DNA from 3 places in the Williamsia sp. R60 genome. Region 1 is predicted to be linked to each of the others. Evidence: predicted binding sites of a transcription regulator. Region 1 holds the regulator's gene; each other region holds the start of a gene.
The links. Region 1 encodes LexA, which represses DNA repair genes until DNA is damaged. Its sites were predicted from a motif close to CGAACANNTGTTCG; they were not measured.

Region 1 (10,189 bases):
ATCCATCCTGTCCGGTCTACTCAGCCAGATCGGCGTCCGCGAGGGGGACGCCAAGGAGTTCCTGGGCGCTCGCGGCACGAAGTTCATGATCTTTCCCGGATCTCATCTCTCGTCGAAACCACCACGGTTCGTGATGGCGGCCGAGATCGTGGAGACCTCTCGGCTCTGGGCGCGTACCGCCGCCCGCATAGAACCGGAATGGGCCGAGCGCCTGGCCGAGCACCTCGTCAAACGTCAATACAGCGAGCCTCATTGGTCCGGGAAACACTCAGCGGCCATGGCCTACGAGCGGGTCACCCTCTACGGCGTCCCGCTGGTCACCAAACGACGGGTGAACTACGGCTCGATCGATCCCGCGGTTGCCCGCGAGTTGTTCATCCGCCACGCGCTCGTGGAGGGTGACTGGCGTACACAACACCCGTTCTTCCACCGCAATCGCGCGTTGCTCGAGGACGCAGAGGAGTCGGTGCATCGGGTGAGGCGCACCGACGTCATCGTCGACGACGACCAGCTCTTCGCCTTCTACGACCGACACATCGGCGGAGAAGTGGTGTCGGGCAGACACTTCGACACGTGGTGGAAGACCGCACGCAAAGCTGACCCCACCTTGCTGGATCTGGATCCCGCCGACCTCGTGGCCGACACTGCCGCCACCGACCCGGCCGGTTTTCCCGACCACTGGCGTCAGGGAGACACGAGTTATGCCTTGAGATACCGGTTCGAGCCCGGCACCGTCGATGACGGCGTGAGTGTGCTCATCCCGTTGTCGCTGCTCGTGCGTGCCCGGCCCTCTGGGTTCGACTGGCTGGTCCCCGGCATGCGCTTGGAGCTGATCACCGAGCTGATCCGCACCCTGCCGAAATCCCTACGGCGGCAAGTGGGACCGGCCCCCGACCTGGCCGCGCGAATACTGGAGTCGGTGACACCGAGGAGCAAACCTGTCACCGAGGCGGTGGCCGCCGAGATCCGTGTGCGCACAGGTGTTGACGTCGCAGCGTCAGATCTACGACTGGCCGCACTCCCCGACCACCTGCGGATGACCTTCACCGCCGTCACCACCGACGGCGAAGTTCTCGGACGTTCCAAGTCGCTGCGCGAACTGCAGGATCGACTGGCCGGTAGATCTCGCGCGGCTCTGGAGAGTGAGGCCGGCACCGCATCCCGACCTGTGGCCACCACGTGGACCGCGGACACCTTCGGAGACATCAGCCGCACATTGCGCAGTTCTGTTGCCGGCCAAGACATCACAAGCTATCCCGCCCTGACCCGCCGGGGCAGTGGTTTCACGGTGGTCGCCGTGCCCACCCAGGCCGAGCAGGCTGCGAACATGTACGACGCTGTTGTCGAGATGATCGTCTCCAGCGTTCCGCCACTACGACCGTCGGTGACTTCGACTCTGAGCACCGCGGAGCGACTCGCCCTCAGCCAGAGCCCCTACCCGGACACCGCTGCTCTTCTGGCCGATTGCGTTCGGGCTGCCGTGGTGGACCTTGTACCCAACCCGCCGAATGTCTGGACGCCAAGCGAATTCGCTGCACTTCGGGAAAATGTGGCCCGCCAGGCAACCGGGAGGGCAACGGAGAAACTACGCAGGGTGGCGACGATCCTGACCCGCGTGGCGCCCCTACGAACGGCGATTACCGCGGCCGGCAGATCGATCGCCGCCGACGACGTGCGGGACCAGCTGGACGAGCTGCTGTTCGACGGATTCGTCTCTGCGACACGCGACGAACACCTCGCGGAGATCCCCCGCTACCTCGATGCTGCGAGGTCGAGGCTCGAACAGCTCCCGGCAGGCGCCGCTCGCGATGCCCAGGCGATGGCGGCCATCGACCGGGTGGTGTCGGCGTGGACTGATCACCTGCGACACGTGCCGCCCGGTCGCCGGGACGCAGTCAACGAGCAAGCTGGATGGATCGTCGAAGAACTGAGAGTCGGATTGTTCGCACAGCACCTGCGTACTGCGTATCCCGTGTCGGAGAAACGGGCGATCAAGGCCATCCGGGAACTGCGCTGATCCGGCGGCACCACTGCCGGACGAAAGGCGGTCAGGGTTTGGCCGCTCGCAGATCGTCGATCTCTTTCTGGAAGTCTTCGACTGAGTCGAACGAGCGATACACCGACGCAAAGCGAAGGTAAGCGACCTCGTCGAGATCCCGTAACGGGCCCAGGATCGCCAGGCCCACTTCGTTGCTGGGAACTTCGGCCGATCCTGAGGCGCGGACGGCCTCTTCGACCTGCTGCGCGAGCAGGTGCAGCCGGTCATCGTCGACCGCACGGCCCTGGCAGGCGCGCCTCACGCCCCTCATCACCTTCTCGCGACTGAAGGGTTCGGTGACGCCGTTGCGTTTGACGACCGCAAGGACTGCGCTCTCCACCGTGGTGAACCGCCGTCCGCATTGCGAGCAGGCCCGCCGACGACGAATCGCCTGGCCCTCGTCGGCCACCCGTGAGTCGACGACCCGCGTGTCCTCGTTCTTGCAAAACGGGCAGTGCATGCAGGGTTCCTCGGACGTCAGCGGCCCCGTCGGAATGACCGGACACTCTGTTGTAGAGGATACCGCCCGGCCGATTGCTTGCCCCAGCACTGCAGCTACCGCGCGTAGATCGGCGTCACCAGGGATTGCCCGGGCGACAACGCTGAATTGCTCATCGCGTTGAGGTCCATGATCTTCTCCACCACCGCTTCGGTCGGCATCTCGGGAGCGATTCGAGAGGCGATGTCGCCCAACGATTCTCCTGACTGCACGTGGACGACCGCCGTCCCGGTGTTCGCCGGAGCGGCACCGCTCTCGACAACCCGGCCGAAGAACATGAGGAACAACACGAGCATCATCAGGCCGATTCCGACCACGGCGGCCCCGGCCCAGGCACGTCGGCGGAAATACACATCGCGCTCGACGACGGCAGCCGACGGTGCGTAACTGCCAGGCTCGGAGCAGCCCACCACAACACGGCGGTCTGCGGCGAGCCTGCGGTCGGCCGGCCGGCGAGTACTGTCGACACGCGCTCGCGCCGTGCGGGTGTACTGATCGGAGGCGACGGGCCCACCGACTCGGGCGAGCCGGCGACGGGGCCGCTCAGCGGCCGGGCGGCTGATGGTGGTGGCTGCAGTCATTGTTCGATCCTCGGGTCAACAGTTCGATCACTCGTTCGATTGAACGAATGTTCGAGTTGTATCACGGGGGTCCGACACACGCCACGCCCAATCGAACAAATGTTTGAGAGTTGTGACAGATTGCATTAGCGTGATCCCCATAATCCAACGAACAACGTGTGCGTTTTCTTCTCTCGACAGCTACGACACCTTGGCCGGACACCGTACGAACTGGAGGACCTGATGGCCGATACGACAGACACCCGGACGCCGCCGGACGCGGCGGCCGCGACGGTGGTCACTTCCGAACCGCTGGCCGAGGGGTCGCTGACCCCGCGCCAGAAAGCCGTACTGGAGGTGATCCGGGCGTCGGTCCGCGAACGCGGCTATCCCCCGTCAATCCGCGAGATCGGTGATGCCGTCGGCCTCACCTCCACGTCGTCGGTCGCTCATCAGCTCCGCACCCTCGAGCGCAAAGGATTCCTCCAGCGCGAGAACAACCGTCCCCGGGCGGTCAACATCCAGGACACCGACCTCAATCCGGCCACGGCGGCCGGCCAGGTCCAGGTACCCGACGAATCCCTGCCGACACCGACGTTCGTTCCGGTCCTCGGCCGCATCGCGGCCGGCGGGCCGATCCTGGCCGAGGAAGCCGTCGAAGACGTGTTCCCGCTACCGAAAGAGCTTGTCGGTGAAGGATCTTTGTTCCTCCTGCGGGTGGTCGGCGAGTCAATGATCGATGCCGCCATCTGTGACGGCGACTGGGTGGTCGTCAGGCAGCAGAATGTCGCAGACAACGGCGACATCGTTGCGGCCATGATCGACGGGGAGGCGACCGTCAAGACGTTCAAACGCACCAAGGATGCGGTGTGGCTGATGCCGCACAACCCGGTGTTCGACCCCATCCCCGGCGACAACGCCGTTGTGTTGGGCAAAGTCGTCACGGTGATGCGGCGCCTCTGAGGCGTCCGGCAACATCCTCGGCAACCGAACAAACGCGGGTACTACGCAGACACGAGTGGGGTGCACCTTCCGGTGCACCCCACTTCGCGTAGTTATGAAACGTACTCAGACCCCGAGGCTTCGGCCGATGACTTCCTTCATGATCTCGGTGGTGCCGCCGTAGATGGTCTGCACGCGTGAATCGAGGAAGGCCTTGGCCACCGAGTACTCACGCATGTAGCCGTAGCCGCCGTGCAGTTGCAGGCAACGATCGATGAGGTGGACCTGGTTCTCGGTGGCGTAGTACTTCGCCATCGCCGCGTCCGGAACGGTGAGCTTCTTCTCGTTCAGCAGTTCGATACACCGATCGACGAACACACGGGTGGTAGCGGTGGACGTCGCCAGTTCGGCGAGCAGGAACCGCGAGTTCTGGAAGCTACCGATCGGGCGGCCAAATGCCTTGCGGTCCTTCGTGTACTGGATTGTCGTCTCGAGAACCGACTCCATGGCACCGGCCGCCACAACAGCGATCGACAGGCGCTCGCGCGGGAGGTTCTGCATCAGGTAGATGAAGCCCATGCCCTCCTCGCCCAGGAGGTTCTCGGCGGGCACCTTGACGTTGTCGAAGCTCAGCTCGGCGGTGTCCTGCGCCTTCATCCCGACCTTGTCGAGATTGCGGCCGCGTTCGAATCCCTCCATACCGCGCTCGACCACCAGCAGGCTGAACCCCTTCGCACCGGCCTCGGGGTCGGTGCGGGCCACCACGATGACGAGGTCCGCGTTGATGCCGTTGGTGATGAACGTCTTGGAACCGTTCAGCACCCAGTTGTCGCCGTCTTTCTTGGCGTTGGTCTTGATGCCCTGGAGATCGGACCCGGTGCCGGGCTCGGTCATCGCGATCGCGGTGATCAGCTCACCGGAGACGAAGCCGGGCAGCCAGCGTGCCTTCTGCTCGTCATTGCAGAGGTCGAGCAGGTACGGCGCCACCACGTCGTTGTGCAGCGCGAAGCCGATACCGCTGTAGCCGCCGCGGACGGTCTCTTCGTCGATGATGGTGTTGTAACGGAAGTCGTCGACTCCCCCGCCGCCGAACTCCTCGGGCGCCTCCACCGCGAGGAATCCGTTCTTGCCTGCTTCGACCCAGACATCCCGGTCCACCAGGTTCTGCTCTTCCCAGCGTTCGTGGTTCGGCGCCACGTGCTGTTCGAGGAAGCTCCGGTACGAATCGCGGAAGAGAAGGTGCTCGGGCTCGAAAAGGGTGCGTTCCATCGTCAGGTCTCCATTACAGGTGGCATTGGTTGGATATCCAACTGTAACCGGATTCTACATCTGGCCCAAAGCTGCAGTTCGGAGGGCTATTCGGCTGACTCGGGAATGGCCAGAGATGCCAGCTGGCGCGACAGCGCGGCAGGCACCGTGGCGGTGATCGCAGTCCCGTCCGCCTCGTGACGTTCGGTCAATACGTCACCCTCGGCATGGATCCGGGACACGAGGTCGCCACGCTCATACGGCACCCGGACACTGACGTGCACGTCGTTCCTGGCCACCGACTCCCGGATGCGATCGAGGAGTACGTCGATGCCCTCGCCGGTGGCCGCCGAGATGAACACAGCTGTCGAGAACAGCCCTTTGAGCTGCGCCAGTACCAGCGGGTCGGCGGCATCAATCTTGTTGATCACGAGCAGTTCGGGCGGAGCTGTTGCATTCTCCTCCTCGAGCACGGATTCGATCACCTTCCGCACCGCCATGATCTGGTCGGTCGGAACCGGGTCCGAACCATCAACGATGTGCAGGAGCAGATCGGCGTCGGCGACTTCCTCGAGGGTCGAACGGAAGGCCTCGACCAGCTGGGTGGGCAGATGCCGGACAAATCCGACGGTGTCGGTGATGACCAGTTCACGGCCATCCTCGAGGGACATCTGACGGGTTGTCGGATCGAGGGTTGCGAACAAGGCGTTCTGGACCAGCACGCCCGATCCGGTCAACGCGTTGATCAAACTCGATTTGCCGGCGTTCGTGTACCCGACGATGGTCACCGCTGACGCGGCAGCCTGCTTTCGCTTGGCGCGCTTGGTGGTTCGTGACGTCTTCATCTCGCGGATCTCGCGCCGCAGTTTCGCTGTGCGTTCGCGGATCCGTCGGCGGTCGGTCTCGATCTTCGTCTCACCGGGTCCGCGCAGTCCGACGCCGCCATTGCTGCCGGCACGGCCACCCGCCTGCCGGGACATGGATTCACCCCAGCCACGAAGCCGCGGGAGCATGTACTCCATCTGTGCCAGCGCGACCTGCGCCTTGCCTTCTCGCGACGTCGCGTGCTGGGCGAAGATGTCGAGGATCAGCGCAGTTCGATCGACAACCTTGACCTTGACCACTTTTTCCAGAGCGGTCAGCTGAGCAGGGGTCAGCTCGCCATCGCAGATGACGGTGTCGGCGCCGGTGGCCAAGACGATCTCACGCAGCTCGTGAGCTTTGCCGGACCCGATATAGGTTGCCGGGTCGGGCTTTTCACGACGCTGGATGAGACCTTCGAGAACTTCCGACCCAGCCGTCTCGGCGAGGGCCTTGAGTTCGGCGAGACTCGAATTGGCCTGCGCAGTGGTGCTGCCCTGCGTCCAGACCCCGACCAGGACAACCCGTTCGAGTCGTAGCTGGCGGTACTCGACCTCGGTGACGTCGGTGAGCTCTGTGGACAATCCGGCGACGCGCTGCAGCGAACTGCGTTCGTCGAGCTGGAGTTCGCCGATCGTCGGCGCGTCGCGCTGATCGTTGCCGGCCTTGTTGTTTTCGGTCATGAGATCACCATGGTGACACTCGGGTAGGTGTGGTGCATACCGATTTTAGAGCCATCCCTCGTTGAGCACTCCGGCGCCGACGAGTACCGACGGGCCGCGCAGCGTTGTGTTCTCGTCATCGACCGTCACCGTGATCTGACCCCCGGGAACGTTGACGAGTACCGTCCCCTCGGACCTTCCCATGAACCGCAGAGCAGCGGCGCCGGCGGCGACGACTCCGGTACCGCAGCTGCGGGTTTCACCGACTCCGCGTTCATGGACCCGCATCGTGATCTCGGCGTCCGCAGCGCCTGCCGACAACGGTGCGGTGATCAGCTCGATGTTCACACCATGGGGAAAGACTGTGTTGTCGAACGTGATCGACCCGCACAGATCGATGTCCGCCAGATCCTGCGGCTTCAACCCGTCGACCACGCACGCCAGATGGGGATTGCCGACATCCACCGACACCCCGGCGTACCGCCGGCCGTCGATCTGGGCTTTGCTGTCGACGCCGAGACGGGCTGGGCCCATGTTCACGGTGACGTCGGCCGACGAACCCGTCACAGCGTGCACCGTCACCGGCCGCGCACCCGCGCGCGACCCGACGGTGAAGGAGCGTTCGGACACGAGCTCGTGCGCGGCAAGGAAATGCGCGAACACCCGGACACCGTTGCCACACATCTCCGCGATCGAGCCGTCGCCGTTGCGGTAGTCCATGAACCAATCGTCGTCGGCTATGCCGGCGCCGAGCGCTGTGAGCACACCCGCGTCGCGGAGTGCCCCGGCTGTGGCGACCCGGAGGACCCCGTCCGCCCCGATGCCACGGTGACGATCACACAGCGCCGAGACGAACTCCGGGGTGAGGTCCAACTGCACGCCGGGGTCGGGCAACAGCACAAAATCGTTCTGTGTGCCGTGCCCTTTGACGAAGTCGACGCGTGCGAACATTGTGTCAACGATACGCGCCCGACCTCCTCATCTGCCTGCCGCGCGCAGCGCCTGACCCGTGAGGTCCGGCGACGAGGCGTCGAGCCAGTGGATGCGAGGGTCACGGCGAAACCAGGACCGTTGCCTGCGTACGTAACGCCGCGTACCGATGAAGGTCAGCTCCTGCGCGCGGGCCACGTCGTATTCGCCGTCGATGGCGGCCATGACCTGTGCGTATCCGATGGCGCGAGCCGCGGTGACACCGTCCCGGAGGCCGGCCGACAGCAGTGTCTCCACCTCGTCGACGAAGCCCGATCCGAACATCGCACTCGTGCGTCGCTCGATCCGCTCGTCGAGCTCTGCGGTGTCGCGATCGAGTGCGATCACCGTCGTGTCCCACCTGGGGTCACCGATCGTCGGAGCCGACGCGGCGAAGGGCTGACCCGTCAGCTCCACCACTTCCAACGCCCGGACGATCCGGCGACCATCGGTGTCCAGGATCTGCCGGGCGGCTTCCGGATCCACCTGCGCCAGCCGGTCATGCATCGCCCGTGTTCCGATTCGCGCCAGTTCGTCTTCGTGGCGCCGTCGGACGGCCGGATCAGTGGCCGGGAAGTTCCAGTCGTCGAGGAGTGCCTGGATGTACATCATCGATCCACCCACCACCACCGGTGTTCGCCCCTGCGCCAGGAGACGCTCGATGTCCTCGCGGGCGGCCTGCTGGTACCTGGCGACGGTCGCCGTCTCGGTGACGTCGAGGACGTCGATCTGATGATGAGTGATCCCGCGACGCTCGTGCACGGGAACCTTGGCCGTACCGATGTCCATCCCCCGGTACTGCTGCATCGCGTCGACGTTCACGATGTCCCCGCCCAGCTCGACCGCCAGATCGAGCGCGAGGTCGGACTTGCCACTGGCCGTGGGCCCGATCACCGCGATGGGCTTCGTCCCGGCGGTCACGTGTTCCACCAGGCCACCGTGTAACCCACACCGAATGGCGCCCCCGCGTAGCGGACCTCGGACGCCAGAGATGGTCCGGCAAAGGCTCCAGATGCCACCTGCCACGCTGCCCTGCCCTCGACGCCGAACTCGGCACACCGCGATTCGTCGAGCCCCGAGATCGTGTTGTGGTCGGCCGCTGCGAGCGCGCCGTCGATCATGTCCTGGAACTCGACCGCACCGCGCTTCAGCCCACCGGGCGACTTCTCGGTGATCGTTGTTGCACCGTCGGCCACCACGAGCAGACCGACAGGCTCCGGGGCCGACGCGAGCCGCGACCTTAGGTCGGACCCTTGCCGTAGACACGACTGCGCGGGCGCAGCCGGGTCCACGACCTCCACCGTGAGCGCAACATGTGGAGCCGTCCGGGACCGGAGCCATCCCCCGATCAACACTGTGGTGGGCATGCCGGCATCAGTCGGCTCATCAGAACCCGGGACCAATTCCACTGCCACATCGACACCGAAACCCGCCAGGGTTCCCCGCGCAGACATCTCACGTCGAGGGTCTCCGGCACCGACAAGTACCCAGCGACTGCACATTTCGGCGAGTTGTCCACAGACGTCGAATGCCGCGGCCCGCACCGGTGCGACCTCCGAGAGCGCCGGCCCGGACAGTTCTGGCACCAATACCGGCGCGCCCGGGACAAATGCAGCGGCAACCAACACCTGCGCCACGCTAGCCGACGCGCGTGAACCCAGAATGCGCCCGACCGGCCGATTGTCCACGAGTGTCCACACACAAGCCGGTGACCTGCTTCAATGATAGAGGCGGTGCGCCGCCACCCGGGTGTGGAGACCGTTCACCGCCGGTAGACAAACGCAACTGGCAGCCGTGTCGCGCGGCAGGAACTAGGTACTGAGATGACCGAGCAGCACACGCCCGCACCGGCCGCACCAGAGACACCGGCGCCCGCCCCGGGACCCAAGCCTGGTCCCCGGCCCGGCCCGCGACCGGGCCCGCGCCCCGGTCAGCACCCCCCGGCAAAGGTCCACCCCGCACCTGCGGAGGTGATACGTCCCGCGTCGGATCCCTCGAAGTTCGGGCGTATCGACGATGACGGCGCCGTGTGGCTCAAGACCTCCGAGGGCGAACACCAGATCGCCTCATGGCAGGCGGGCACAGCCGCCGAAGGCCTGGCGCACTTCGGTCGGCGATTCGACGACCTCGTGGTCGAGGTCGAGTTGCTTGAGGAACGCCTTGACGCCGGTACCGGCGATCCCCGCAAGACCAAGACCGCAGCGGCCACACTACTCGACACGTTGCCCACGGCAGCGGTCATCGGAGATGTCGATGCCGTCGCATCGCGACTGAAGCTGATCATCGACGGCGCGGACGGCGCCGCCGAAAAGGTCAAACACGACCGGGACGAAGCCCGTGCAAAGGCCGTCGCCCGCAAAGAAGAGCTCGCCGCCGAAGCAGAGCAGATCGGGTCGGAGTCGACCCAATG
Region 2 (10,189 bases), on a different contig from region 1:
CAAACGTGCGCTTGGCGGCAGTGGCCGCGAACGTCTTCTCCACGCCCTTGGTGGACGGATGGTCCGGCGCCACACCCGCACGTACGAGCCCGTACGGCGTCGGCAGACGATCGAACATGTCCACCTTGATGGCGGAGTGCTTCACGAGTTCTTCGGCGGCGTAGAACGCGGCGGGCCCAGCACCCACGATCGCGACGTGGAGTTCCTTGCCTGCCGGCAGTGGGGGCTTCTTGCGGGGTGCGACCAGACCACCCGACACGTCGTGGTCGGTGTAGTAGTCGGCATTGATCTGCAGGTAACGCTCTTGGCCCTCGTCGAGCGAGTCGTCGGGGAAGATCGCCTCCACCGGGCACTCGTCGATGCAGGCCCCGCAATCGATGCAGGTGTCGGGATCGATGTACAACATTTCCGCGCTGGCGAACTCGGGTTCATCCGGTGTCGGATGAATACAGTTCACCGGGCAGACACTGATGCAACTGGCATCGTTGCAGCAAGGCTGCGTGATCACGTGCGCCATACGCCTTCAACCTCAGTACTCTCGGCGTTCCCCGAAAATGGAACGTGTTCCAATTTTTACTTGAATTTACCTCAGCCGCCAATACCCGCCGAAGGCAAGCGTAGTTCTCTGCTCACAGGCGGCAACAATTCAGACCGCCGACTGAGACACTTTAGGACGTCAGTCCCATTGGCGGTAGTGCCAACCCCGCTTCAGATGAAGCAACCTATGCTGCCCATTTGGGATCGAGTCCTGCCCGAGGCTCATCCCGCAGCGGACATCGTCCCAACCGAAGGGAACCCGGTGAGCCCAGACAAATCGACCATCGATCCGACCGACGTCGCGATGAATCCGGCAGATCTACCGGAACTCAAGGAAGGCGCGAGCTACTTCGAGTCGAACTACCGGGTGCGAACCGGTGATGTCGACCAGGAGATGCGTCTGCGCCTCGACGGCCTGAGCCGCTACCTGCAGGACATCGCGAACGACAACATCGAGGCCACGGCCTTTCACACCAGCGACCCCTACTGGATCGTGCGGCGCACCGTCATCGACGTGATCCGCCCGGTGTCGTGGCCGGGCAACGTGACCCTGCAGCGGTGGTGCGGCGCCCTGTCGACCCGGTGGACGAACATGCGCGTGCGGGTGACATCGGTCCACGAGACCAACCGCTTCAACCCCGAGCCCCGCGAGGACGGCCTGATCGAGACCGAGGCGTTCTGGATCAACGTCAACGACCAGGGCATGCCGACACGGCTGACCGACGAGGCCTTCGAGATGCTCAGTCAGTCCACCGACGAGCACCGCCTGCGGTGGAAGTCGATGAACACTGCGCCGGTGCCCGAAGCATCGGACAGCGACCGCGTACATGTCTTGCGCGCCACCGACTTCGACCCGTTCAAGCACCTGAACAACGCCGCCTATTGGGCTGCGGTCGAAGACGAGCTCCTCGACCACCCTGATCTGGTGGACGCCCCGCACCGGGCCGTCATCGAATATCTACGGGCGATCACCCCGGCGGCCACGGTCACCATCCGGCGAGAGCGTGTCGGCGATCAGCTGCGCATGTGGCTGATCGTCGAGGATCAGGTGGCCGCGACGGTCACCGTCACCAAACGACCCTGACGTGCGTTCAGGGCCTACTGTCCGCCACCGAGAAGTAGTTCCATGAGCTTGGTCGGCGCGGCGCAGGGGTCGCCGCTCGGCGTGGAACTGCGGGGCTCGACCCACCATGTGTAGACGCCGCGATCGGGTGAACGGGCGGTGACGCCACACGCAGCCGGACGGGCCGGATTGCGCTGCGTGAATGCCGTGACGCTGGCGACCTTGATGTTCTCGGTGGTGTAACCGAGCTCTTTTGCGGTCGATTTCTCGACTTCGATGTCGCCCCACTCGAACCAGTTGAAGGTGACGTCGGTGATGACCGGACCGGCCACCACCCAACGGCAGATCGCGCCGAAGAATCCGGGTTCGGCGATGGACCCGCCGACGGCCTTGCCGATGGCCTCCGGCGTCAGCATCTCGCACTCGTACATCAGGCCGTCGAACCGGTCGGTGTCGACGTTGCCGTCGGACGTACCGTCGCCGCCACCGATCGAGGTGGCGTCGCCGTCGACCGCGCGGGTGCACCCGGCCGACAACGCGACCACTGCGAGCAGCGCCAGGATCAAGGGGACAACCCTGCGCCGGCGGGTCATGACGCGTTCTCGATCGACTGGGCGGACAGCGTCTTCGCGGCGGCGCAGATGTCGTCGTCGGACGGGTTGCTCTGACCGTCCGCGGGCAGGCCGTAGGAGATCGACCATTCGAAGAAGTCGGCCCCGAAAGCGATGCCGATCTCGCAGATACCGCTACTCGATCCCATGAAGCCACTGTGACCGTCGATGGTGATGTCCTCGACCGAATCGCGGGACAACTGGATGGTGGCGCGTTCGCGCCCGATGGGGCTGCCGCGGTACCAGTTGAAGGAGAACTGGGGTCCGAGCTGGTCTTGCGAGGTGACCCACTCGCACACCGACGGGTTGTTCACCGTGTTGGTGAGGCCGGCGACCTTGGTCACCCGCGCGACGTCCTCGGTGGTGACTCCCCCGCATTCACCGAAGAACGGCCCCTCGCCGGCCTTGCCGGGTGCGCTCTCGGTCTCCGTGGTGGGGCTGTCGTCGTTCGAACCGCCGTCGGAGCAACCGGTCAGCACGAGCATCGCGGCCGCGAGCAGGACCACCACGTAGCGCAGCGGAGCTCGTCCTCGTCTCAGACCGGTTCCGGTCGGCTTGCCACCCCTGGAGTCCACAGCTTGCAGTGTAGAGATGCCGCTGCCGATGTCGGCGTGTGTCTGCATGCCCCTTGTACCCATGCGACGTCAACGTCCGCGCAGTCGGTCGGTCTCTCGCCGTTCCCGCTTGGTCGGTCTGCCGGCTCCGCGGTCACGTAACGGCAGCGCCGACAACAGTTCCTTGGGCGGTGGCGGGGGGCTGCGGTCGATCAGACACTCGGCGGCCACCGATGGACCGACACGTTTGGACACCACCCTGGTGACCTCGACGATGCGCTCACGTCCCGATGCCCGAACCCGGACCTCGTCCCCGACGGCGACGTGCTGTGCGGGTTTGGCAGTGGTTCCGTTCACCCGGACGTGGCCCGCCCGACATGCGGACGCTGCTGCCGATCGTGTCTTGGTCAGCCGGACCGACCAGATCCAGCTGTCGACGCGAGTACTGGGCTCAGCCATGACCCCGGCCCTACTTGCGCAGCAGCGTCCAGGCCGCGCCGCCTCCCACGACAAGCCCCACGATGAGTGCGAGCCAGAAGTTCGTCAGCAACCACAGGACGCCGAACACCACGATCGCCGGACTGAGTGCGAACACCACCAGTCCGGGATGGGCGGCGACCGTCTGCCTCACGGCGTTGCGTCTGGCTGGGTCGATCTCTCTGCCCATGGTTCCTCCTCGACCTCACACCCCGGCTTGACGCCCGTGCGTCCGAGTCTACGAGCCCACGCGGTGTTGCTCCGGCGAAGAGCCCAGGACCTCGACGTCGTCGAGTGCGTAGGGAGGCTGCCCGACACCGACGATGCGCACAGAGCCCCATGGCGTGATCTCGGTGAGACGGGCCGGGACCCCGTCGCGTGTGTCGACGGCGACGAGGACGTCGCGGGCGCGGGCGTCCTTGAGCTCTCGGACTGATTCGCCGAATGCGATTCCGGCCCAGTGGTAATGGCCGTCGAGGGGGTCGAAATAGCCGCCCACCCGGATCCGACAGGCGACGGACTCGAGGTCGTGCTCGATGACGGCAGCGCCGTCGTAGATGTCCTCGTCGTCGTGCGACGACCGGTAGTCGTAGTCCGCGGGGTCGAAGCGCTTCAGCTTTCGGATCAGCTTGCGTCCGCCGCCGTGGTTGGCCGCGGCGTATCCGGCCCACGACCGGGCGATGGGTGCCCGAACTCGCATCTCGACGGCGCCCGCAACGAACATCTCCTCGATCGCCGAGACAATGTAACCGGCCACCAGCCGGGCGGGTGCGGTTGCGTCGCCCGTGTAGAACACGTTGGGCCGCCGAGGATCTGCCACCCCCAGGAAGGTGCCTGCTGGGGCCGGCGTCGACGTCACCACCACGTCGGCAGGGTGATCACCGCCGGAGTCCGCGGCCACCTCGATCTCCAACGGCGACGCCCGCAGCAGATCACGGACGGCGACGAGTATGGGTCCGGCGCCCTCGAACCCCACCGTCAGCGCACTCATTCGAGAAATCCGGCCCGGCGCCACAGCCTGCGCGAGAACCTCGTCATGAGCCCGTTCTCCTCGAGGAACGCGGCCAGGCTCGAGAACCCGACGATCTGCATCTGCTGGAAGTTCGGATTGCTTCGGGCCGCGGCCGTCGCCTCCTGCCGGTCGAGGCCGGCTCGCGCGTACATCGCCGAGTTGGTGAACAGATATTTGAAACGCAGTGCGGCGAGACCATGCAGGTTGGCCGCCACGAATGTCTCCCAGCGGCTTCGCACGGCGCGACGACGGACCACCGCGTCACGGGCGAATCCGATGTGGCGGGATTCCTCGGTGACATGGATCCGCATCAGGCGCGACACCAGTGGCTGCAACTCGGGATCGTCGAGCATCTCGCGCTGCAAGGCGTCGAAGATCTCCTCTCCCACCAACGCCGCGACCCACAACAGCGACCCCCGCATCGCGAAGGGCAGCATCGACATGATCAACCGCTCCCACCACAGCAATCCGTAGGGCCGCGCGCCGCTTCGTTCGATGGCGCGTCCGAACATCACCATGTGCCGGCATTCATCACCCATCTCGGTCAGCGCGTAGTGGGTTTGCGCCGATGCGGGATCTTCGGACAGGAGCCGTTGCAGCAGAGCCCGATTCAGAAGATTTTCGAACCAGATCCCGACCGAGAGGATGTTGGCCATCTCCTGCCGCGAGACCTCGATCCGCTGCTCCTCGGTGAGCCCGTTCCACAGTTCGGTGCCGTAGAGACTGCACACCCGCGGTGGGAGGAAGTACTTGGCCGGGTCGAGTGGGGCATCCCAATCCAGGTCGACGACCGGCGAATACGAGCGTTTGACCGAACCCGCCAGCAATCTGTTCGCGATGGCTTCTCGTGCTGGTGCTGACATCGAGCCTCCTAGCTCTCAGGTGTTTCCGACGCTAGGCCCCTGTCTCGAATGTGTCAATGATCACTGTGCCATGCATGGGCGGTAACGGCGCCACGGATACGGAGACGCGAAAACGCCCGCTCGACTGCTGTTGAATGGGGGCATGTCCAGCGACGTCAGACCCGACCCGATCGCCGAGGCCCGAAAGAACTGGGAGAACGCCGGCTGGGGTGATGTGGCCGGCGGTATGCAGGCGGTGACCTCGGTGATGCGGGTGCACCAGATCTTGCTGGCAAGGGTGGAATCGGTACTCAAGCCCTGGGAATTGAGCTTCTCGCGGTTCGAGCTCCTCCGGCTACTGGCCTTCAGCCGTCGCGGCGCACTGCCCATCACCAAGGCGAGCGACCGGCTTCAGGTACACGTCACCTCGGTGACCCATGCGATCCGTCGCCTCGAGGAATCCGGACTCGTCAGGCGGGTGCCGCACCCCACCGACGGCCGCACCACTCTGGTCGAGATCACCGAATCAGGCCGCACGACAGTCGAAGAGGCGACCCTCGCCCTCAACCGAGAGGTCTTCGGCGACGTGGGGATGACCGAGGCGCAATCGGCGGCATTGGTCAAATCGATCAATGCCGTCCGAAAGCACTCGGGAGACATCTGAGCACCACTACTGCCGCACCGTCCGCACGTGCAGTTCGCCGGACGGCCCTCACACTATGAAGTTGTCAACTGTGCGTGCGCGGTCCTGAGAACGGCTCGGGTGCGCTGGGGGTAGCGGCCCGGGTCAGGCTGCCAGGGTGAGTGTTCGACGGTTGTAGGCCGGTAGTGGTCTGCGCATCGGGTCGATGTCGGCGGGTGGGATCAGCCACGGGTGCCCGTCGGTTCCCATGGTGATGTCCCAGTCGGTGTGGTGGACCGCCCGGTGGCAGGTGCGGCACAGCAGACACCCGTTCTCCAGGGTCGTCGCCCCGCCGTCGGCCCAGTGTTCGATGTGATGACAGTCCGACCAGCTTGCTGGCGCACCACATTTCACACAGCACGCATCGCGAATGATGATTGCTTTGCGCACTAGGCCGGTGAACAACCGTTTCGGTGGACTCAAATCGACCGGTACCTCTTGGCCGTCCAGGGTGACCGTGGTAATCGTGGAATCACAGGCGAGCAGGGTGGCGGTGGCTTCGGCGACCGGTCCCATCCACCGCAGTGACGCCTGATCAGGATGATCAGCCGGAACTGTGATCGCCACCTCGGTCTTGGGTGCTGACACGATCATTTGCCCACCTCCCCCGCAATCCAACAACCGATGTAGGGCGTCAGCGCGGCGTTGAGGTGGTGTCCGGGCATCGTCGGAGCCATCGGGCTCTGGACGTGCCTTGGACCAGAAGTCCAAGGCGGAGAACATTTTCTCCCCGATCTGCCCATCAAGATTGAACCGCCCGATCAGACGGCCCTCGCTGACGACGTAGTCCGAGACGTTCAACGATGGATCCTCAGCCGGCGGAAGTCCGCCAGAATCCTTGGCCACACCGTTGCCCCGACGCCGAGCCACTTTCTCGATCTCGGCAGGAGACGCCCCGGAAATGGCATGACTCAACAGGGTTCGCTCGAACTCTGACCACTGCTCAACCGACACGGGCACTTCGGACCGGCTTCCGATATGCCCCACACCTTTGACCACCGCATCCACATGTTCGGTCGACAAGAACCCGTCCCGGAAGTAGCCGGCAGTGCGATCCAGGCCGGCCAGCCCTGCACCTATTCGTAGCCACCGCGAAGCCGCAGCTGGTGCGGCGCCGTTGGCCTGCAACAATTTCGACGTCGTGGACCCCGACTGTTTAGCCAGACCCAGGCGGTCGATGGTTACCGCTGCTACCACCAACTGCGACTCTGCAGCATTGCGCAGCATGATCAGATCCCTGACGACGGCGATAAGAGCCGGCGGATCATCTGGTATCACCGCACTGATCACTCCGTCGACCATGTCAACAAGTCGCATACCGAATCCCCTCGGAGACAACACAAACCAGAACAGTTGACCGGGAATACGCGTGAAATCACCTAGTCGGAACCCCCCGACCGATCAACTGACTCCAGATTACCTCTTCGAACACATGTTCGCAAGGTCAAAAGAGAATGAATTCTGTTGAGAGAGAACATCTCTGGTTCCAAACCGCTGCGCAAGAGGTCCCTGGCGGAATGATATCAGGGGCTACCGACACCGCCGGAAAGCGAAGAAAAGGCACACGCGCCACGCGACGTGATCGGACTACTTCACGGCGGCCCCCCGACCAGACCCACATGCGTTCGACCAGCGTCCTGCGCCAGAGAGCCGTTGGATCTCCGGCGCCGGACACTAGATCATCGAGCGCATCATGCCCTGGGGCTCACCGCCGAGCTGAGTGAGCGCCGACGCATGGAAGATCGAACCCGGCACGTGGATGGCATGGGCGAGTCCGGCGTGCGCGTCACGAAAGAACCTCTGCATGGGGAACTTCCGGTGCAGAGCGCCGCCGCCCGACCGCGCGAAGATCTCGTCGACCGCCCGCACCGCCCGCCAGGCAGCAGCGGTTTGGGTGCGCCGCCCGATGGCCCGCTCGTCGAACGAGATCTCTTTGCCCGCCTCGGTTTTGTCGTAGAAGCGATCCACCGTCTCGAGCAGAGCCGCCCGCGACGCCGCGATCTCGGCGGCCGACTCGCCGATGGCATAGAGGACGTACGGATCCTCTTTGATCTTCTGGCCGGTGATGGCCACCCGATCCCGTTGCGCCGCAATATGACACGCCAGCGCACCCTCGGCGATACCGATCACCGCCGACGTGATGCCAAGGGGGAACATACAACTGAAGGGCATCAGGTAGGTCGACTCGGTGCGACCGGCCGCCCGCGGCGCACTACCGTCCATCACGTCTGCCGAGTCGAGGGTCCGGTAGGTGGGGATGAAGGCGCCGTCGACCACCACGTCCTTAGAGCCGGTGCCACGCAGGCCCACCACATCCCACGAGTCGTCGATGATGATGTAGTCGGCGCGCGGCAGGAAGACATGCAGAATGGTCGGCGGCATCACCGGCTTGCCGTCTGCGTCGCCCACGATCGCACCGAGGACGATCCAATCGCAGTGGTCGGTGCCGGAGGAGAACGACCAACGGCCTTTGAGTACATACCCGCCGTCGACCGGCTTGGCCACACCCATCGGCGCATAGGGCGAGGCCACCCAGGTGTCGGGGTCGTCGCCCCAGATCTCTTCCTGCACCTTGGGGTCGGCGAACGCCAACTCCCACGGGTGCACTCCGACGATTCCGGACACCCAGCCCGCGGCCCCGTCCATGGCCGCGACGCCCATGACCGTCTCGGCGAACTCGCGGGGGTGGACAGCGAGCCCGCCGTGCTCGACCGGTTGCAGGAGCCGGATCACTCCCGACTCCCGCAACCGCTGCGCGGAGGAATCCGGCAGGCGCATCAACTCGTCGCCTTCGACGCCCGCAGCGCGGATCTCCTCGGCATGTTCTTCGATCCGGTCGAGCACCTGACCCATGGCCACTCCATTCGCAAGAAAACTAGAACACGTTCTACTCTAGCGAACTCGAATGGCCGGACGAGGCGAAACGCCCTCCCGGGCTACGCGTTGTCCCCGAAGATCGACTTGACCTCCAGGAACTCCTCCATACCGAACTTGCCGAACTCGCGGCCGTTGCCCGACTGCTTGTAACCACCGAACGGTGAATCCATGGCCAGCGGGGCACCGTTGATGTGCACGGTTCCGGTACGCATCTTGCGGGCGACCTTGCGCGCGCGATCGGTGTCCGCGGACGAGACCATGCCGCCGAGCCCGTAGCTCGAGTCATTGGCGATACGGACTGCGTCGTCTTCGTCCTGATACCCGATGAGGACCATCACCGGACCGAAGATCTCTTCGCGGGCGATGGTCATGTCGTTGGTGACGTTCGCGAACACCGTCGGCTTGACGAAGTAGCCGACGTCGACGCCGTCCGGGCGGCCCGGACCACCGACGACCACGTCGGCTCCCTCGTCGACACCGGTTTCGATGAGCCGCTGGATCTTGTCGAACTGAGCTTGCGAGACCACCGGTCCGATCTGCGTGTTCTCGTCCGCGGGCGATCCGACAACGACCTTGGCCGCCGTCTCCTTGGCGATCCCAGCTGCCTCGTCCATCCGCCCCGCCGGAACGAGGATGCGTGATCCCGCGTTGCACGACTGGCCCGAGTTGACCACCATCGCCGCGACATCACGCGCCACGGAGTCGGCGAGCGCATCGTCGTCGAGGATGATGTTGGCGGACTTGCCACCGAGTTCCTGCGCCACACGCTTGACCGTGGGAGCCGCATTCCTGGCCACCTCGATGCCCGCGCGAGTGGACCCGGTGAACGAGACCATGTCGACCTCCGGATGCGAGGACAACGCCACACCCACGGTCGGGCCATCGCCGTTCACCAGGTTGAACACGCCTGGCGGCACGCCCGCCTCATCCAGGATCTCGGCGAACACCAGTCCGCTGAGCGGGGCGATCTCGGACGGCTTGAGCACCACGGTGCAACCGGCGGCCAGAGCCGGGGCCACCTTGGCGCCGATCTGGTTCAGCGGCCAGTTCCAGGGGGTGATCAGTGCGCAGACGCCGACCGGTTCGCGGACCACCGTGGTGGAGTTGACCTTCTCCTCGAACTCGAAGTTCTTCAGTGCTTCCAGGCCGAACATGAGATGGCCCAGGCCTGCGGGCGCCTGCGCTCCCTGCGCGAGACTCACCGGAGCACCCATCTCGATGCTCACCGCTTCGGCGAGGTCGCCGAGGCGGCGCGAGTACACCTCGATGATCTTCTCCAACAACGAGATACGCTCTTCGCGGGTGGTCTCGGAGAACGTCTCGAACGCCTTGCGCGCCGCCGCGACAGCGTGTTCGACATCCTTCTCGTCGCCGAGGGCGATCGTGGCGACGACCTCTTCGGTTGCCGGGTTGATGACGTCGAGGGTCGAGGTGGACACCGGGTCCACCCACTGTCCGTCGATGTAGAACTTCTGCGTGTGGGTTGGTGCCATGGGGGTGCTCCTCGGGATCGTCGGCGGGCGTCCCTCCCATC
Region 3 (10,189 bases), on a different contig from region 1:
GCCCGGCCCAGGGCCATCGGAGAAGGCGAGGAGGTGAACGCCGACATCATCGCGTCCGATCGGGGCCCCCACACGGCCACGAAGCGCCGGTAGGCATCGGCGTCAGCCGCTCCGCACGCCGCCTCGATCGACGCACACGTCCGGTCGAGACTCTGGTGGAAGACGATCGGCGGCCCGTCCGCGGTCCCGGGGGAGAACGCCCACGGATCACAGTCGACGTAGCGCAGACCGTGGCCGGCCAAACCCAGCTCGTCGATGATCGGCGTGTGGCGGATCATCAGGTGTGCCGACGACCCGCGGTCGACCTTGTAGCCGGGGAATCGCTCCACCGTGGACACCGCACCCCCGGGCACACTGTCGCGTTCGAGCACCACAACCCGTTGTCCGGCCGCGGCCAGGTAGCACGCCGCGATCAGTCCGTTGTGCCCGGCGCCGATGACGACCGTGTCGATCATGCCGGCGGTCATCGGCCGAGGGGGAGGGTTCGGCCGAGTACCGCAAACGGCCTGGGATCTCCCGAAAAGGTGAAGCTGCGCAACACGTCCACGAACCCGAGGCGTCGGTAGAGCCGCCACGCGCGGTTGTTCTCCTCGGTCACTTCCGGGGTGGACAGCAGGACCTGGGGTTCCGGCCGGTCGGACAGGAGTCGGGACAACATGGCTTCTCCCAGCTGCCGCCCTTGGGCAGACGGATGGACGTGCAATTCGGTCAGTTCGAAATAGTCGCCGGTGATCGCTTCGATCCGTTCTGGACTGCAACCGGCCCGGGCCAGCCCCGAACGTACCTGCTGGTTCCACCATTGGTCTCGTGCACCGCGATAGCCGTATGCGATGCCGACCAGCCTGTCGCGGGCTCCGGCACGTTCGGGCGAGTCGACGGCAGCGACCGCTTTCCACCCGGGCCGGTGCACGTGGTCTTCCCACAGCGGAGAACGCTGCATCTCGGTGCCGGGGGGATAGTTCATCGCCGTGACATACACCGTCAGGGCGTCGGGGAGCCACGTCCGAGCATCTTGGGCCGCGAGGTCCACGAGCCGGATGGCCACTGAAGTTTCCGCCTTCTTCGCTTGAGGGTTCACACCGTCGTAGGTATATTGAATATGTCGAACGGGTGTTCGAGGCTTCAACCTCCGCAAAGGCTACGCCGCATCGTTGCCCGCAAGACGCGAGGACGGTCCGATGGTCGACGAGGGAAGCGTGGGCCATCGGACCGAACCCTCCACAGTTCACCTCCGGGAGAAGGGAGTAGAGCAGATGTCGCCGACAACCGCCCAGCGTTCACGTGGCGCAGCTCGCAACCGGACGTCCGAAGCCTCGAGGCTCGAGCCGTCGCAGATCATCGCGGCACGCGATCTCCTGGAGCGCGCCGAGGTTCGGCTGCGCGAGTCCGACATCGTCACAGATCCCACCGACGAGTTCAGTGCCCTCTACCAAGCCGCTCTTCGGGGCGCCGGCGCCGCGCTCGCCGTGGCCGAACGGCCCACCCGCCGTCGCGGCTCGCGCAGCGCCTGGTCCCGTCTGCCGCATGCCCTCCCGGAGATGACCGGTTGGGCAACCTACTTCGCGGGTCTGTCGCGGCTGCGCGCTGACGCCGAAGCCGGCATCCGGGCCGTCGATTCGGCCCAGATCGACGAGCTGCGTGTCCGTGTCGACGAGTTCCTCCACGTTGTCGAGATGGAAATCGTGCGTCGCGAGCAAGGAAAGTCGTCAAATTTTCCGGCGGGAGCGGCTTGATGTCTCAAATTTCGGCCGTTCAGAGCCTTCTTCACCAACTCGTGCCAGGGAATGGTGGTCGAGAATCCCAACACCTCGTATCATTTCAGGTGAGCCCACCAAAGTGGACTCGGGCAACCGGAATCTGCCTCCCCGTGAGCCCTACCGAAACCATGTGCTGAAGGAGGGGCGGGTGCCACTCTCAGAGCACGAGCAGCGCATGCTCGAACAGATCGAAAACGCTCTGTACGCCGAAGACCCGAAGTTTGCTTCGAACGTACGGTCGCGTCGCTTCGGCGGTTCCACTGCTCGGCGTCGTCTACAGGCCTCTGTGTTGTTCCTCGTGGGCTTGTTCTTGCTGATCGGCGGGGTTGTCGTCGAGGTTCGACTCGGCGGCTTCCCAATCATCAGTCTGATCGGCTTCCTCGTGATGTTCGGTGCCGGACTGCTGGCCCTGTGGGGATCGCGTGCCGGATCAACTCCGACTCGCGATGCTGCTGCGGGACCCCAGTCGCCACGTGGTGGCTCGTCTGGACGTGAGCAACGGGGGAGGAAGTTCTCCGAGCGGATGGAAGAGCGTTTCAATCGTCGGTTCGAAGAGGAGTAGGCCGCAAGCCCCTCGACAGACCTCTCAAACCGCGTATCGCATCAGCGATACGCGGTTTTTGTTTGTTCAAAGGGCTGAGCGCCCACTCTCCACCCCATTCCCCACTTTCTCCCACCATGGCCAGTTTCTCCTCCAGTTGTGACTGGAGGGGCACCTGTGTCGCGCTCTAGCGCTGGTCAACCGGCGCTGACACGCCATGGCAGGTTTTACCCCCCACGGTCGATTTGGTTTTCACCTGCAGTTTTAGGCGACCAGTCGGGTTCAACGCGGACTTTGGGGTGGAAAGTGGAGTGTTGTGGGGTACAGTGGTGATCGTTGGTGGGAGAGAACCGGACTTTCCCCACTGACCTCGGGCTGGAGGTGTCGACATGGCTGACGCTATGTTCCTCGGCACCTACACGCCCAAGCTCGATGACAAGGGGCGGCTCACGTTGCCCGCGAAGTTCCGAGACGTACTGGCAGGAGGCGTGATGATCACAAAAGGTCAAGACCGCAGCCTTGCCGTGTACCTGCGAGATGACTTCTACGAGTTGGCCAAACGAGTTCTGGCCGCCTCGAAGAACGATCCCGCTGCCCGGGCCTTCCAGCGGCAACTCAGTTCGGCGACCGATGAGCAACGCCCCGACGGGCAGGGCCGGATAACCCTGTCGGTCGACCACCGCAGATATGCGGGGTTGGCCAAAGAATGTGTGGTGATCGGCAACATGAGCCACTTGGAGATCTGGGACGCGCAGACCTGGCGCGACTACCAGGACGAGCACGAGGAGAACTATTCGAGCGTTGGGTTCGACGCTCTGGACACGGTTCTGTAGGCCGGGCCAGAAGAGAACTCACGTGGGTGCATCGAGGCCTCTGCCCGATCCGACCCTGACGCACTTCCCCAGCGCCAGGTTCGCCGATCGGGCAGGGACCAGGATCCACCCGCCACTCGAGCTTCGGCTCTACGCGGAGTTCGGCATTCCATCGACGCCGCGGTGCCGGTCTTTCCGGTACCCACACCGCACGAAGGGCAGCAGTACCGTGGATCACGTCGAGGGCCGATTCGGGCATGTCCCGGTGATGGCGGCGCGAATGGTCGAACTCCTCACTCCCGCACTCACCCGTCATCACGACGACGGCACAGGCGCGACCTATCTGGACGGCACCCTCGGAGCCGGCGGCCACACCGAACTCGTGGCCGAGACCTTCCCCGGTGTCGCGATCATCGGGATCGATCGAGACGAGAATGCTCTCGAACTCGCCCGAGACAGACTGTCGGCGTTCGGTGACCGCATCACTTTCGTTCACGAACGCTACGACGCCGTTGCCGAAGCGCTCCGGCAGGCGGGTGTCGGATCGTACGACGCGGGATTGTTCGATCTCGGTGTCTCCTCCATGCAGCTCGATCAACCCGAACGAGGGTTCGCCTACTCGGTTGACGCCCCCTTGGACATGCGGATGAACCCGGCCGACGACCTCACCGCCGCCGACGTGCTCAACACGTATTCACACGGGGAGATCGCGCGCATACTCTCCGAATTCGGCGACGAGCGGTTCGCAGGCAAGATCGCCTCGGCCATCGTGCGCGAGCGGGAGACCGAGCCGTTCACGACAAGCGGACGGCTCGTCAAACTGCTGTACCGCGCCATTCCGGCAGCAACGCGCCGAACCGGTGGACATCCCGCCAAACGCACATTCCAGGCATTGCGGATCGAGGTCAACAGTGAGTTGACGTCGCTACGCAACGCGCTGCCTGCCGCCTTGGACAACTTGGCCGTCGGAGGCCGGCTGGCCATCATGGCCTACCAGTCACTCGAGGACAAGATCGTCAAACGTGAGTTCGTCGCCAGGTCCACATCCACGTCGCCGCGCGGGCTGCCCGTCGACTTGCCCGGTACCGCACCCGAATTCGAGCTCATCACCCGCGGAGCGGAGCGTGCCTCGGACGCCGAGATCGAGCAGAATCCTCGCTCGGCCTCGGTGCGGGTACGTGCAGTCGAACGAATCGCCAGGAGGAATCCGTGACCGTAGTCGATGATCAGCCCGGTGCCCGGAGTCGTCGCACGGCCGAGCCCGGTACCCGGCAGCGATCGGCGGCCGCGCAAAGGGCACTCGAGCGTCGACGCAAACGCCTTGTGCGCGAGCCGAATGCGCCAGTGCGGTCGCGTGACCGACGCGACGCCCTGCGGGCGACGGGTGAAACCGTTGCGAACGAACGAGGTTCGAATGTTGTTGTTCGCCTCGTCACGTCACCGATCAAGGCCGCACGGCGGATCCCCTTTGCGGTGGTGGTGGTCGGATTGCTGTTGGCAGGCCTGGCCCTCACCTTGTGGCTGTCGACGAAATCGGCCCAGGACTCGTATCAACTCGGTGTGGCCAGGGAGCAGAACGAGCAGCTGTCGGACCGTCTCAACGCACTCGTCAAAACCTACGAGTCAGGCGATTCCGCGCCCGAATTGTCAGATAAGGCAGGACGTCTCGGGATGATCCCCGTCACGGACGTACCGCGCCTGGTCGTCGGCACCGACGGCAGATCAACGGTTGTCGGCGATATCAGACCGGCTGACGGACCAAAAGCGCCTTCGCTCAACGACACTCCGCGTTCGACCTCCTCGGCGAACTCGGATCCATCGTCGACATCACCTGCCCCGATACCGGGCCAGCAGGGTACCCCGGTTCAGCAAGGAACCCCGATTCAGCAAGGCGCTCCGGTCGAGCAGGGTGCCCCCGTGAACGGTGCGTCCCCGGAGGAGTCGACCAGCGGACCGATGCCGGCGCAGCCACAGACTCCGGCAAATCCGGCCACCACACCCGGATTCACCAATGTTCTTCCCCCAACCGGCGGCGCGCCGGGCGCAAATTCGGGGCAAACCCGTTAGCGGAGCAGAGAATTGACAACCATGACGTGCTCCCGAGCGACGAACGCCACCGCCGAAGGGCGTCGTGGGCCCGGATACCCGCGATGACGCGCCCCACACGCGATCACGATCGGCGCGCCCGCCAGCGGGCCACCGGCCGAGACCGCGCCGGTGCGGCGCGGCGGCCCCGGGGTCGGCAAGGCAAGAGTGGAGCCGGCGCCCGCGAGGGCGACAATGTGGCGGCGGGACGATCGGCGGCGAGTCGGTCCGGCTTCCCGATCGGTGGTTCCCAGCATTCGAATCAACAGGCACTGCGGGCCGGACGCCAGTTCCTGGTGCGGCATCGGCTCGCCAGCCTGGTGATCGTCCTGATCGTGGCGGTGGTCGCGATCAAGATGGTGATGCTTCAGGTCGTGGATGCCTCGGGATTGTCCGCAGAGGCGGCGAGTCAGCGAGCGGTCACCGAGGTGCTCCCCGCCAAGCGCGGCGCGATCGAGGACCGCAACGGGAAGGCGATCGCATACACCGATGACGCCCGTGCCCTGACCTTTCAGCCTGTGAAGGTCCGCAAGGAGATCGAAGAGGCGAACAAGAAGAACCCGAGCCTGCCCGGTGTCGACGAACGCATCGACCAGATCGCGGCGGGCATCAGTGCGGAACTGGGTAGTGAGTACAACCAGGATTCGATCAAAGAGCTGTTGCGCAGCAACGAGAACTTTGTGTACCTCGCCCGGGCAATCAGCCCCGAGTCTGCAGGCAAGATCATCGACGAATTCCCGGAGGTGGGGTCCGAGCGACAGGACGTGCGCCTCTACCCGGGTGGGTCGCTGGCCGCGAACATCGTCGGCGACGTCGACTTCGACGGCAACGGTCTCATCGGGCTGGAGTCGTCCATGGATTCCATCCTCTCGGGCACCGATGGATCGCGAACCTACGACCGCGGCTCCGACGGCGCAGTGATCCCCGGCAGCTCGAGAAACCTGCATCCATCGGTCGACGGTGGCACCGTCGAACTAACCATCGACTCCGACATCCAGTGGTACGTCCAGAACGAGGTCGAGAAGGCCAAGAAACTGTCGAAGGCCAAGAACGCGTCGGCGGTGGTGCTCGACGCGAAGACGGGCGAGGTCCTCGCGATGGCAAATGACGGCACCTTCAACCCCGCCAAGCCGCTCGATGAGCAGGACAACGCGCAGCTGGGCGACCTGCCGATCACCTCGCCCTTCGAACCGGGGTCGGTGAACAAGATCGTCACGGCGGCTGCCGCCATCGAATACGGGATCACCAACCCGACCGAGGTGCATCAGGTGCCGGGCAGTATCGACATGGCCGATGTCACGGTGAAAGACGCCTGGGCGCACGGTGTCGAGCCCTACACCACCACGGGAATCTTCGGTAAGTCATCGAACGTCGGAACACTCATGCTCGCCGATGAGGTGGGTGAGGACCGGTTCGCCGACATGGTCAAACGATTCGGCCTCGGTCAGCGATCAGACGTCGGGCTCCCCGCCGAAAGCGCCGGCGTGGTGCCGGCACGGTCCCAGTGGTCGGGAGGCACCTTCGCCAATCTGCCCATCGGACAAGGCCTCACGATGACCTTGCTGCAGATGACAGCGATGTACCAGGCGATCGCCAACGACGGTCTGCGCATTCCGCCCCGCATCATCAAGTCGATCGAGGGGACAGGTCAGGACGGCCAGCTGCCGGCGCCCGAAGGTGTGCAGGTGGTGAGCCCGCAGACGGCTCGAACGGTGCGGGACATGTTCCGCGCGACCATCCAGAACGACCCGATGGGCGTTCAGATGGGTACCGGCGCCAAAGCCGAGGTCCCGGGCTATCAGATCAGCGGGAAGACGGGTACCGCCCAGCAGGTCGACCCCGATTGCGGTTGCTACTCGCAGTCGAGCTACAACATCACATTCGCCGGGATCGCCCCGGCCGACAACCCCCGATACGTCATCGGGATCATGCTCGACGCCCCCACCCGCAGCAGTGACGGCACCGGAGGCCAGAGTGCTGCTCCGCTGTTCCAGAGCATCGCGTCCTGGATGCTGCAGCGCGAGCAGGTGCCGATGTCGGCGCAGCCGACGCCGCCGCTGGTGCTGCGAGCCGAGTGACCCGTCGGCGGTATGTTGATCGAATGTCTTCTTCCGATGACTCGGTGCTGCGCCCTGCCGTGGTCGCCCCGACCGAAGTGTCGGTGCTGTCGGCCGCCTGCCACGCACGGATGGATCTGATCGGTTCGGTCGACGAACGAACGCCGGTCACCGGGGTCACCCTGCGTGCCCAGGATGTGCGTCGTGGGGATCTGTTCGCGGCGTTGCCCGGCAACCGTTTCCATGGTGCCCAGTTCGCCGCAGATGCACTGGCGGCCGGCGCCACAGCTGTGCTCACCGATCCGGCGGGCAGCGCGATCATCCAGGGTCTCGACGGCCCGCTGGACTGTGTTGTGCTGGTACACCCCGATCCGCGGCAGGTTCTCGGCGATCTGAGTTCCCGGATCTACGGGCAGCCGTCGCGGCGTCTGACCGTCATCGGGATCACCGGGACCTCTGGCAAGACCACCACCAGCTATCTGACAGAAGCAGCGTTGATGGCGTCCGGGCAGTCGGTGGGGCTGATCGGAACGGTCGAGACGAGGATCGCGGGCATCCGCCAGCCGAGCGCCCTGACGACCCCGGAAGCACCGGAACTGCAGGGCCTTCTCGCCGCGATGGTGGAGCAGGGGGTGAACTCGGTGGTGATGGAGGTGTCCAGCCATGCGCTGGCACTCGGCCGGGTCGACGGCTGTGCCTTCGCTGTGGGCGCGTTCACCAACTTGTCGCAGGATCATCTCGACTTCCATCCGACGATGCGGGACTACTTCAACGCGAAATCTCTGCTTTTCCAACCTGATTCACCGGTACGCGCCCTGCGGTCGGTGGTGTGTGTCGACGACGAGTGGGGCAGGGAGATGGCCGGCGTTGCCGGGCCTGACGCGATCACGCTGTCGACCACCGGTGTCGCGGCCGACTGGCACGCGTCCGACTCGCAGGTCGCCGCCGACGGCAGCCAGAGCGTGACCGTCACCGGTCCGTCCGGCGATACCTATTCCATGACGGTCCCGATGCCTGGGCGCTACAACGTCGCCAACGCGTTGACCGCGCTGGCCATCTGCGACCACATCGGCATCTCGGTCCGGACTGTGGTCGACGCCATCTCCCTCGTCGCGGTGCCCGGGCGGGTGGAGAAGGTCGATCGCGGCCAGGCGTTTCTGGCCGTGGTGGACTACGCCCACAAGCCCGCGGCGCTCGAGGCGGTGATCGCCACCTTGCGGAGCCAGATCGACGGGCGGCTGGCCGTCGTGGTCGGGGCCGGTGGCGACCGGGACACCGGGAAACGGCCGTTGATGGGCGCAGCTGCGGTTCGTGGAGCCGAACTCGTTGTCATCACAGACGATAATCCACGCACCGAACGTCCCGACGACATCCGCGCACAGGTACTGGCGGGGACTCGTGAAGTAGCGGAGGCCGAACGGCCGCCCGGCGCCGCGCCGGTGCGCGACATAGGGGACCGGCGTGAGGCAATCCGCGCTGCGGTGGCCTGGGCGGAACCGGGCGACGTGGTGCTGATCGCGGGCAAAGGCCATGAGGCGGGCCAGGAGATCGATGGCGTCAAGTACCCGTTCGACGACCGGCAGGTGTTGGCCGAGGCCATCGACGACCTCGTCACCCGGCCGGATTCACCCCCGGGAGGTGGGTCATGACATCAGGTGCCTTTGACACCGCAAGCGTGCGGGCGGGATTGCGACAACTCGCCGATGCCGTACATGCCGCCCCCGGTCGGCGCAGCTGGGCCGTGCTGGGCGAACTCGACAAACCTGCCGACTTCGACCCCGACGATCGAGCGGCGATGACGTCCTGGGTTGTCGCCCACGACGAATTGGGACGGCTGGCCGTGCGTCTGGACATCGGTCAGATCATCTGTGTGGGGACATCCCGGGCCATGCACGGCCTGCACCAGGGTGCGGTCATGGAAGGATCGTGGGGCTCCGAAGCGGTCCTGGTGTCGGCAACGGAGCAGGCGATGGAGATACTGGACGCTCAACTCGGCGAGCACGACGTGGTGCTGGTGATGGGTGGACGCGAGTTGGGGCTGGTCGAGGCGTTGGACGAGCACGTCCCGGCGGACAAACTCCTGATGCGACAAGGGTCCGAATAACTGATGGCATTCGAACAGGTGAGGACTTATAGGTGAGGCAGATCCTGATTGCGGGCGTGATCTCGCTGGCTGTGGCGATTCTGCTGACGCCGGTGCTGATCAAGGTCTTCTCGAGGCAGGGGTTCGGCCAGGAGATCCGGGTCGAGGGGCCCAAGAGCCATCAGACCAAACGCGGTACGCCCTCGATGGGCGGCGTCGCCATCGTCGCGGCACTCTGGGCGGGCTACTGGGGCGCTCATCTCGTCGGTCTCCTGACCGATGGGAGCGGACCGACAGCCTCGGGTGTCCTCGTGCTGTCGCTCGCGACCACCCTGGCCATCGTCGGTTTCCTCGACGACTTCATCAAGATCCGTAAGCAACGCAACCTGGGCCTGAACAAGACAGCCAAGTCGGTCGGCCAGCTGATCGCGGCCCTGCTCTTCGGCATCCTGGCACTGCAGTTCCGCAACGAGGCCGGCTACACGCCCGCCAGCACCCAGCTGTCGTACGTGCGTGACATCGACGCCATCACGATGAGCTCGGTGTTGTTTGTCGTCTTCTGCTGGCTGGTGGTGTCGGCGTGGTCGAACGCGGTGAACTTCACCGACGGTCTCGACGGTCTGGCCGCAGGATCGATGGCGATGGTCCTCGGCTCGTACGTACTGGTCACGTTCTGGCAGTACCGAAATGCCTGCGTGGGTGGACCCAAGACGGCCGAACCCGGCTGCTACACGGTCCGCGACCCCCTGGATCTGGCGTTGATCGCGGTCGCCGGTGGCGGCGCCTGCCTCGGCTTTCTCTGGTGGAATGCCGCCCCGGCCAAGATATTCATGGGCGACACCGGATCACTTGCC

Region 2: ACVWY6_RS02650 (DUF222 domain-containing protein) is a predicted target of LexA. The motif match lies at 7,204-7,217, and genes of this name have one in related genera.
Region 3: ACVWY6_RS06205 (SAV_6107 family HEPN domain-containing protein) is a predicted target of LexA. The motif match lies at 1,104-1,117, and genes of this name have one in related genera.

The regions. Positions count from the first base shown of each region.
Region 1 is NZ_JBSSGR010000004.1:268,239-278,427, reverse strand. It holds gene hrpA (ATP-dependent RNA helicase HrpA) at 1-2,017, shown strand, start outside; gene nrdR (transcriptional regulator NrdR) at 2,049-2,498, opposite strand; gene ACVWY6_RS20220 (LysM peptidoglycan-binding domain-containing protein) at 2,594-3,118, opposite strand; gene lexA (transcriptional repressor LexA) at 3,341-4,060, shown strand; gene ACVWY6_RS20210 (acyl-CoA dehydrogenase family protein) at 4,166-5,308, opposite strand; gene hflX (GTPase HflX) at 5,395-6,831, opposite strand; gene dapF (diaminopimelate epimerase) at 6,877-7,761, opposite strand; gene miaA (tRNA (adenosine(37)-N6)-dimethylallyltransferase MiaA) at 7,789-8,700, opposite strand; gene ACVWY6_RS20190 (class III extradiol ring-cleavage dioxygenase family protein) at 8,697-9,407, opposite strand; gene ACVWY6_RS20185 (DUF349 domain-containing protein) at 9,603-10,189, shown strand, end outside.
Region 2 is NZ_JBSSGR010000001.1:610,427-620,615, reverse strand. It holds gene ACVWY6_RS02695 (FAD-dependent oxidoreductase) at 1-517, opposite strand, end outside; gene ACVWY6_RS02690 (acyl-[acyl-carrier-protein] thioesterase) at 842-1,621, shown strand; gene ACVWY6_RS02685 (DUF3558 domain-containing protein) at 1,636-2,193, opposite strand; gene ACVWY6_RS02680 (DUF3558 domain-containing protein) at 2,190-2,786, opposite strand; gene ACVWY6_RS02675 (RNA-binding S4 domain-containing protein) at 2,856-3,224, opposite strand; gene ACVWY6_RS02670 (hypothetical protein) at 3,235-3,432, opposite strand; gene ACVWY6_RS02665 (DUF4873 domain-containing protein) at 3,481-4,233, opposite strand; gene ACVWY6_RS02660 (AurF N-oxygenase family protein) at 4,230-5,117, opposite strand; gene ACVWY6_RS02655 (MarR family winged helix-turn-helix transcriptional regulator) at 5,260-5,760, shown strand; gene ACVWY6_RS02650 (DUF222 domain-containing protein) at 5,884-7,095, opposite strand; gene ACVWY6_RS02645 (acyl-CoA dehydrogenase family protein) at 7,453-8,631, opposite strand; gene ACVWY6_RS02640 (aldehyde dehydrogenase family protein) at 8,715-10,148, opposite strand.
Region 3 is NZ_JBSSGR010000001.1:1,376,430-1,386,618, forward strand. It holds gene ACVWY6_RS06195 (phytoene desaturase family protein) at 1-467, opposite strand, end outside; gene ACVWY6_RS06200 (GNAT family N-acetyltransferase) at 464-1,045, opposite strand; gene ACVWY6_RS06205 (SAV_6107 family HEPN domain-containing protein) at 1,179-1,733, shown strand; gene ACVWY6_RS06210 (DUF3040 domain-containing protein) at 1,906-2,319, shown strand; gene mraZ (division/cell wall cluster transcriptional repressor MraZ) at 2,700-3,131, shown strand; gene rsmH (16S rRNA (cytosine(1402)-N(4))-methyltransferase RsmH) at 3,379-4,323, shown strand; gene ACVWY6_RS06225 (hypothetical protein) at 4,320-5,177, shown strand; gene ACVWY6_RS06230 (peptidoglycan D,D-transpeptidase FtsI family protein) at 5,261-7,273, shown strand; gene ACVWY6_RS06235 (UDP-N-acetylmuramoyl-L-alanyl-D-glutamate--2,6-diaminopimelate ligase) at 7,297-8,901, shown strand; gene ACVWY6_RS06240 (UDP-N-acetylmuramoyl-tripeptide--D-alanyl-D-alanine ligase) at 8,898-9,356, shown strand; gene mraY (phospho-N-acetylmuramoyl-pentapeptide-transferase) at 9,389-10,189, shown strand, end outside.